One region of the Azoarcus sp. DD4 genome, then DNA from elsewhere that is predicted to be linked to it. Evidence: predicted binding sites of a transcription regulator. Region 1 holds the regulator's gene; the other holds the start of a gene.
What was found. Region 1 encodes LexA, which represses DNA repair genes until DNA is damaged. Its sites were predicted from a motif close to ACTGTATNTANATACAGT; they were not measured.

Region 1 (4,408 bases):
GGAAGCTCAACCAATACCCGCATCCGAGTCCGACGCCCCAAAAGCAGAGCGTATGCAGGGCCATGGGCAAAAGGGTCACCTTGTAGCCTCTCAGGGCATGCGACGCGACAGTCTGCGCGGCGTCGAACAGTTGGTATAGGCAGATGTAGGGCAGGAGCGCGATTGCGATCGCGCGTACCACGACGTCGTCTGTCGACAGCGCCATCAGCGGCTCCCGCGCGAACCACAAAAGGATGCCGACCAAGGTGGCCAGGCACGTACTCAACAGCAAACCCACCCGGACTACGGTCCGAGCGCGCTGCCAGTCATGGGCGCCGGCGGCCTGTCCCACCAGGACCAAGGTTGCGGTTGAGAGCGACAGTGGCAGCATGTACACGAGCGCGGCCAGGTTGGCGACGATGCGATGCCCCGCGACGGCCTCAGCACCAAGCCGCGCGACAAAGAGTGCGATCAGCGTGAACGAGGTGATCTCGATGAACGTCGACATCCCCATGGGCAGGCCAAGGCGCAGCAGGGCAAAAAGGCTCGCGGCTCGCGGTCCTCGCCAGTTGTGGAAGATCAGATATGTTCGATATGCCGGGTTGCGGCTCAGGTAGGAGATGCCGCAGCAGAGGCTGATCCAGGCGACAACGGATGTCGAGACTCCGCATCCTGTTGCGCCTAGGGCGTCGATGCCCAAATGACCGTTTGTCAGCGCCCACGCAAGGGGAACATGGATGGAGCTGGCGATCAGGCTGATCGCCATCAGGGCCCGCGGCCTGCCTACCGCGTTGTTGAAGGCGTAGAACGTCCGGTACAGCAGGATCGCCGGTAAACCGGCTGCTGTTGCGCGTAGATAGGTACTGACTTTTTCGCCTGTATCGGGGGGTACCCTCGCAAGCTCGAGCAGCATTTGCGGAAAGACAAGAATCAACGTGCCGGGCACAGCAAGCAGCAGGGCGAGCCAGAAGCCCTGTTGCAGAGTTGCACCGATCTCGGTATGGCGTCCGCCGCCGACGAGGTGGGCGACCGTCGGAGCCACCGACTGAAGAATGCCGACCAGCAGCATCAGCACCGATACGTAGAGACCGTTGCCGACTGCAACCGCGGCCAGATCCGTGGTGCCGTAGTGAGCGGCTATCGTGGTGTCGGCGACCATCATGCTCATTGACAGCAACTGCGCAACGAGGACGGGCCAGGTATGTCCGAGCAGTTGTCTTGCTGTGCTGCCGAAGGGGGCGGACGAGCGCATGCAAACGTCAGCGACGCGGGCTGAAGCGCATCTGCGCGATCGATTGGCGAGCGCTCACCCGCGGGCGACCAGCTTGTTCCGCCAGTAGCGCCAGGACAGGAAGCCGAACATGGCAGCCATGATGAGCCAGAATCCGACGCCCTGCCAGAAAGCGACTGGATCGGTGGCAAGGAAATAGTCGCGAGGCGGACGCACGAAGTGGATGCGCCCCTCGACCAGCGCTTTCGCCGCTGCTGCGAGCAGGCCCAGTGCGGGGGCAAACCAGATGACCAGCCCCGCACCCACGATGCAACGATCCGTGAGTGGCGTCTCTCGCGTACGCGGCAGATAGACGCTTTCCACGCCGTACCACACCGCAAGCAGGAAGCCGAGCGCGGCGGCGAGCGGTGCCACTGCAAGGACGCCACCGAATGCAGTGGCAGCGATCATGAAGATAGCGCCGTCGAGCGGCTGGATCAGGCTCCACAGCGCCGCGAGTGACGAGAACAACCAGATCGATGCTGGCAGGGTCACGACAAAAAGCAGCAGCGCCCATCGAGCCCGCCACCGGGCGATATCACCGGCGCGCCCGGTATCGGCAGTCTGGAGGAGTAGCGGCATGGTCAACGAATACCCGAGGGTCGGGCAACAGGAAAGAAGAGCGTCACCAGAGTTTACTACGTGGGCTCCTGCCGCCGGCTCGGGCCGGCCTGATTCGCACAGGAGCGGGGCGGAAAACAGCCTGTGGTGCTCGGAGGAACTGCGTCAGTTGTCCTTGCGGATCAGCCCGACCATGACGCCTTCGAGCACCAGTGGCGTGTTGCGCGTGTCGACAACGATGGGCGCGTAATCCGGGTTGGCCGGTAGCAACTCCACCGTTGTCCCCTTGCGCTGCAGCGTCTTGACCGTGACGTCGTCATCGACGCGGGCGACCACGATCTGTCCGTTGCGCGCTTCTACCGCGCGATGGACCGCGATCAGGTCGCCATCCAGAATGCCGGCGTCGCGCATGCTCATCCCGCGTACTCGTAGAAGATAGTCCGCACGTGGCGAAAACAGCGCCGGATCGAGTTGGTAACGGGCTTCGACATGTTCGGCGGCAAGGATGGGACTGCCTGCCGCAACGCGACCGACCAGCGGCAGACCGAGCGCTTCGGCCAGCCGGATACCGCGGGCCCTGCCTTCTTCAAGGAGGATCGCCCCTTTGGCTGCAAGGGCGCGCAGATGGGTTTCGGCCGCGTTGGGCGATCGAAAACCGAAAGCTGTGCACACCTCTGCTCGCGTGGGCGGACGCCCCTCGTTTTCGACGGTCTGGCGGATGAAATCGAGAATTTCCTGCTGTCTGGTAGTGAGTTGTTCGCTGCGGGCACTCATAGCGGCCTCCTTTGACTGTATTTTCGAACAGTATTCAGAAGCACGCAAGCCTTGTGTCGTCGCGAGGCTAGTCGCGAATTGACGCAGTGCGCCTTGAGGCCGGCCGGATTCTGAGCTATTCGTTCAGTCATCCGTGCCAGTCCACCATGAAGTCAGCTCTCGAGGAGTGTCGTCATGCATGCTTTCTCCGGCAGCATCCCCGCAGCCCAGGTCGGTAGAGTTCAGTCCGGGTCTCGGCTAGAATCGCCGGCAGCTCAGGGAGAACCCATGTTGCAGAGCGGACACCTCGCCCCCGACTTTTCCTTGCCGGACGCCGACATGGAAGACTTCAGCCTGGCAGGTGAGCGCAACCGTCACCATGTGGTCCTCTATTTTTATCCCCGCGACAACACGCCGGGCTGTACGCTTCAGGCTGCTGATTTCAGCGATCATGAAGCGGATTTTGCCCGCCACGACTGCATCGTCGTGGGTGTGAGTCCCGACGACTGCCTCACCCATGCAGAGTTTCGCGACCAGCATGGGCTGTCGATCCGGCTGCTTTCGGATACTGAAACCGAGGTTTGCCGGCTTTACCATGTGTGGCAACAGAAGGAAGTCGACGGTGTGAAGAAGATGGGCGTGGCGAGGACGACCTTCATCATCGACAAGCAGGGCGTCATCCGCCACGTGCTCCGTGACGTCACACCCCGTGGCCACGCTGCCGCGGTTTTCAAACTGGTCAAGGAACTGGAATCCGACAATGCAAACGGAAATCGTCAAGAACAGCGTGGTTACGCTCAAGTACACCGTCCATGACGCGGATGGCAACATGGTCGACGACGGTCAGCACCCGCTGACCTATCTGCACGGCGGTTACGACGGCATCTTCCCTGTGCTTGAAGAAGCCCTGCACGGCAAGAAGCTGGGCGAACAGCTCACCATCAAACTGCAGCCCGAAGATGCCTTCGGCGATTACGACGAAGAACTCGTCATGATCGAAGACGCCTCCCTGTTCCCCGAGAATATCGAGGTCGGCATGTCCTTCGAGCGCGTGACTGACGATGGCGAAGAGGAAGTGATCTACCGGATCACCGATATTGCCGAAGGCAAGGTCGTAGTCGATGGCAACCATCCGCTGGCCGGCATCGCGCTGGTGTTCGATGTGACCGTTGCCGAGGTGCGTCCGGCAACGGCCGAGGAAATCGGCCATGGCCACGTGCATGGCCCGGGCGGGCATCACCACTAAGTCTGATCAGGGGGCCGCGAAAGCGGCCTTTTTCATTTTTCCCTGCCGTTTCCGATCCTTTCACTTCTCTGGCGCTCATGACGTCTTCATTTCACTCCGACGTATCACCGGCGCAAGGGCGCCTGCTCGAAGTCGAGAACCTGCGGGTGGCGATCGACGCCGGAGGCGCAAGCATCCGCCCCGTGGATGGAGTCGACTTTTTCATTGCTGCGGGTGAGACCTTCGCCCTCCTTGGCGAATCCGGGTGCGGCAAATCGATGACGGCCTTGGCGCTCACCCGTTTGTTGCCTGATGGCGGCCGCATTGCTGGCGGCGACGTCCGCCTGGCCGGGGACAGCCTGCCGGCGCTGTCGGAAGCGCGTATGCGTGATGTGCGCGGCGGGCGGATAGGCATGATCTTCCAGGAACCGTCGACCAGCCTCAACCCAGTGATGAGTGTCGGGGCGCAGATTGCCGAGGCCCTGGCGAAGCATCGTGGCCTGCGGGGGGAGAAGGCCAGAGTCGAGCTTGTCCGTCTGCTGGAGGCGGTAGGAATCCCCGATGCCGTTCACCGCGTCGACGACTTTCCCTTCCAGTTCTCGGGAGGCATGAAGCAGCGG
Region 2 (4,408 bases), 2.5 Mb from region 1:
GAGGCCGCAGACGAGGCGTAATTCGGCGCCGAAGACGAGGCGGAACTGCTCGGCGCGTTCGGCGATCAGGCGGTCGTTCGCGCTGGCGCTGGGCGCGTCGGCGGCGGCGCGCAGCTGTTTGCGCAATTCGGCAAGCCCGACGTGCGCACGTACCACGCCCGCCAGCGAACATTCGTCGGTGATCGCCAGGCCCCGGTAACCGAGCGCCCAGGCGCGTTCCACCAGCTCTTCCGGGTGCGAGGCGCCGCGCAGGAAGCTGTAGTTCGACAGGCAGTGGAGCTCGGCGTACGGCGGTATGGTCATGACCGGCATTCAGGCGAAGTGGCCGTGCAGCCACCAGCCGCGGCTGTCGCGGAACACCCACAGCCAGGCGCCGCGGCTGCTGAGTGCGACGAAGTAGTCGCGGCGCTGGTCGCCGCTGCCTTCGCCGCCGTCCCACCAGCCGCTTTCGATGCGTTCGGCGCGGGTCAGCAGGCGCAGCGGGCCGTCGTGCTGGGGGCGGCCGCGCTGTTCGGCGAGTGCGCGCGGTGCGGGCAGCAGCCACAGCGGGCGGGCGCCGCCGGTGACGGGCGCGGCACCGCTGCCCGGCTGCGGCCAGTCGGTGGCGCGGGTAGCGCATTCGGGGCGGTGCTCCGCGATCACCGCCAGCCCGTGCACCGCCTCGCGACCAAGCCGTGCCCGCAGGCGTTCGACCACCGGGGCGATGCCCTCGCCGCCGCGTTCGCCGAACAGCCCGGCGCTGTGGCCGGGAAGGGTCTCGACGGTGGTGGCGGAGAGCTGCAATTCCACCACCGGGGCGGTCAGGCTGAGGCGATCGAGGCGTTCGCGCAGCACCCGCAGCAGGCGTTCCGGGTCGCGCGTGGCGGTGGCGAAGGCGAGCAGCAGGCGGCTGGGCTCGGCGTCCTCGTGGATGAGTTCGAGCTGGCATTCGCGCATCCCCGCGGCGCGCGCCTGCAGCCAGCCGGCGAGTGCCATCACCAGCCGGCGCGCGGCGAACAACAACATCGCTGCATGATCGACGCGGGCGGGCAGCTCCAGGCGCTGGGCGAAATGTTCGGGAAAGGCGAAGGGCGGCCGCAGATCGGGCAGCGCACCGGTCGCGCGGGCAAGCTGCTGCGCCAGCTCGGGGCCGAAGCGGCGTGCCAGGGCGGATGCCGGCAAGGCCAGCAACTGGCCGATGCGCTGCAGGCCGAGGGTGGCAAGACGGCGCTGGTCGGCGGCGGCAAGGTCGAGGACGGCGACCGGCAGCGCGGCGAGCGCTGCGTCGTCGATGCCGCCCATTGCCGTCGACGCCTCCGGTGCCACTCCGGCGCGTGCCAGCCACTGGGCAGCGAGCGGTGTGGGTGCGAGGCCGAGGCGCAGCGAAAAGCCCTGTGCGGCGCCTTCGCCGCGCACCTGCGCGAGCAGGCGGGGCAAGCCGCCGAACAGCCGCAGGCTGCCTTGGATTTCCAGTACCAGTTCGGTGGTCGAGGCGAGGCTCAGCTGCGGACTGAACTGGCCCGCCCAGCAGGCCAGGGTTTCGAGCGCGGCGCGCTGGCGTGTTGGTTCGAGGTCACGCACCGTGAGTCCGGGGGCCAGGCCGAGGGCGCTGGACAGCCGCATGCCGGGCAGGATGCCGGCCGCCTCGGCATGCTCGTCGGCCACCACCACGCGCTGTCTGGCGACCACCGCGACGGGCGGATCGGCGGCGAAGACCTCCACCGCGAGACGGGGAAAATGCAGGGCGAGCCACAGCATGATGCATCCATCCGCTCAGGGCCGTACCAGCTGACGGGCTTCGGGCGCCGAGGGGCGCCGCTCGGCGACCGGGAGCCCGGCGGTGGCCGGGCCGGCCTGATGCGGGCGTTGCCGGTTCCAGGCCAGCGGCCGCGCCACCTGCAACTGCAAGGGCCGGGCCAGCGGCGGGCCGCGGCGCTTGATCAGCTCGACCGCAAGGCTCTCTTCGCCGGTGCTCAGCAGCAGCCGCAATGGCGCTGGCGAGGCATTGCCGACTGCGCTGTGCGGGCGGAACACGAAGGCCAGGCTGCGCCGGCCGTGGGCCGCCAGCTGCAGGCGGCGCAGGCTGCGGGCATCGCTGTCCGGCAGCCAGGCGAGCAGTGCGGCGAGGGCGCCGCTGGCGAGCAGGTGTTCGCAGGCCCAGGCGGCATCGGCGGCTGCGGCTTCCACCACCAGCAGGCGGTCGAGCGGCACGCCGGCGCTTTGCCAGGCGGGTGCGTGGGCCCGCCAGGGCGGCGCCACCAGCGCGATCGGGCCGGCTTCCCGGTCGAGCGCGGTGAGTATGGGCAACAACAGCGACAGTTCGCCGATACCGGCATCCCGGCACAGCAGTTCGGTGAGTTCGCCGCAGGGCCAGCCACCGCCTGGCAGCGCCGCGTCGAGCGCGGCATGGCCGCTCGCCACCACCGACACGGCAGCGCCGGCCAGCCGCCCGCCGCGCCAGAGGTCGGCGCGTTGCAGCAGTTCGGCAAGGGCGGGAGCGCGAGTGGCCATGGAGCGGACGACGCCGGCCACAGAGGCGGGCGTCGTGCGAAGATTGAATTGACTGTAAGTTTATACAGTCAACGCGCCATGCTTCAAGCCGGCCGGAGTCCATCCGGCGCAGGGGCCATTGCGTCGTCGCCGCGACCGCGGTCCCCGGCGACGAGAACGCGCGCCAGGCCGCTGATCCCGGCGTTACAATCGAGACCTTCCCAGTGCCGTGGCGAGGGCTCGATGCCCGCCGGGTGTCGTATGCGCACCCGTGCCGCCGTTTTTGCTGTCGCCGCGGCCGGGTCACGATGTCCATCCCGAATCGACCAAGGACGGCAACAATGCCCGGAACCCTCTTCATCGTCACCGCGCCTTCCGGTGCCGGCAAGACCACGCTGGTGCGCGGCCTGCTCGAACGCGACCGCCAGGTGCAGCTGTCGATCTCCTACACGACCCGTGCGCCGCGTCCGGGCGAGCAGGACGGGCGGGAATACCATTTCGTCGACGTACCCACCTTTCGCGCGCTGCGCGACCGCGGCGAGTTCCTCGAATGGGCCGAGGTGCACGGAAACTATTACGCCACCTCCAAGGTCTGGCTGAAGGAGCAGCTCGCCGCCGGCCGCGACACCCTGCTCGAAATCGACTGGCAAGGGGCGCAGCAGGTGCGCAAGGCCTTCCCGGACGCGGTCGGCGTATTCATCCTGCCGCCCTCGGCAGAAGAGCTGGAAAACCGCCTGCGCGGCCGCGGTACCGACAGCGACGAGGTCATCAGCCGCCGTCTGCTGGGCGCGCGGGGCGAGATGCGACACGTCGGTGAATTCGATTATGTTATCGTTAACAACGAGTTGCATGAAGCGCTCGACGATCTGGTTGCAGTCGTGCGCGCCGCCCGGCTACGCTACGCCAACCAGCATCTGCGCCATCCGCAGTATTTTGCGTTTCTCGAACAGGACTGAACCATGGCCCGCATCACCGTTGAAGACTGCCTGAAAAGGATTCCGAACCGCTTCCAGCTCACGCTGGCCGCCACCTACCGTGCGCGTCAGCTGACCGCCGGCGGCACGCCGCAGATCGAACTCGACCCGCACGACAAGGACAAGCCCACGGTCATCGCCCTGCGCGAAGTGGCTGCCGGCAAGGTCGGGCTCGAGATGCTCAACCGCGGTCAGGCCTGACCCCGGCCCCCGGGGGGACTCGTGCGATGGAAAGCACCGCCGTATCTGCCCCCCTGCAGCCTCCGTCGCCGCACGCCGCCGATGTCTCTCCCGACTTTGCGGCGCTGCGCGACAAGCTCGCCAGTTACCTGAAGGCCGACGATCTCGGCCGCATCGACGCCGCCTACCATTTCGCTGCGGCAGCCCACGAGGGTCAGTTCCGCATCAGCGGCGAACCCTACATCTCGCATCCGGTCGCGGTCGCTTCCATCGTCGCCGACTGGAATCTCGACGTCCAGGCGCTCACCGCCGCGCTCCTCCACGATGTGATGGAGGACACCCACATCTCCAAGGCGGAGATCGCCGAGCGTTTCGGCAAGACCTCGGCCGAGCTGGTTGACGGCCTGTCCAAGCTCGACAGGATAGAGTTCCGCTCGCAGGAAGAGGCCCAGGCCGAGAACTTCCGCAAGATGCTGCTGGCGATGGCCAGCGACCTGCGCGTCATCCTGGTCAAGCTCGCCGACCGGCTGCACAACATGCGCACGCTGGACTACATGCGCCCGGCCAAGCGCCGCCGCATCGCGGTCGAGACGCTGGAGATCTACGCGCCCATCGCCAACCGGCTGGGGCTCAACAACCTCTACCGCGAGCTGCAGGAACTGTCCTTCCAGCATCGCTATCCCCTGCGTTACCGGGTGCTGTCCAAGGCCATCAAGGCGGCGCGCGGCAACCGCCGCGAAGTGGTGGGCAAGGTGCTCGCGGGCATCGAGGAGCGGCTGCCGCAG

Region 2: the regulator LexA is predicted to act here: its motif matches at 2,542-2,559, upstream of imuA (translesion DNA synthesis-associated protein ImuA).

Annotation. Positions count from the first base shown of each region.
Region 1 covers NZ_CP022958.1:2,872,491-2,876,898, reverse strand. Annotated here, with positions in the region: gene CJ010_RS13260 (MATE family efflux transporter) at 1-1,231, opposite strand, end outside; gene CJ010_RS13255 (hypothetical protein) at 1,286-1,831, opposite strand; gene lexA (transcriptional repressor LexA) at 1,976-2,584, opposite strand; gene CJ010_RS13245 (peroxiredoxin) at 2,852-3,379, shown strand; gene CJ010_RS13240 (peptidylprolyl isomerase) at 3,324-3,809, shown strand; gene CJ010_RS13235 (dipeptide ABC transporter ATP-binding protein) at 3,887-4,408, shown strand, end outside.
Region 2 covers NZ_CP022958.1:5,344,191-5,348,598, reverse strand. Annotated here, with positions in the region: gene CJ010_RS24830 (error-prone DNA polymerase) at 1-303, opposite strand, end outside; gene CJ010_RS24825 (DNA polymerase Y family protein) at 313-1,737, opposite strand; gene imuA (translesion DNA synthesis-associated protein ImuA) at 1,753-2,490, opposite strand; gene gmk (guanylate kinase) at 2,811-3,425, shown strand; gene rpoZ (DNA-directed RNA polymerase subunit omega) at 3,429-3,644, shown strand; gene CJ010_RS24805 (bifunctional (p)ppGpp synthetase/guanosine-3',5'-bis(diphosphate) 3'-pyrophosphohydrolase) at 3,671-4,408, shown strand, end outside.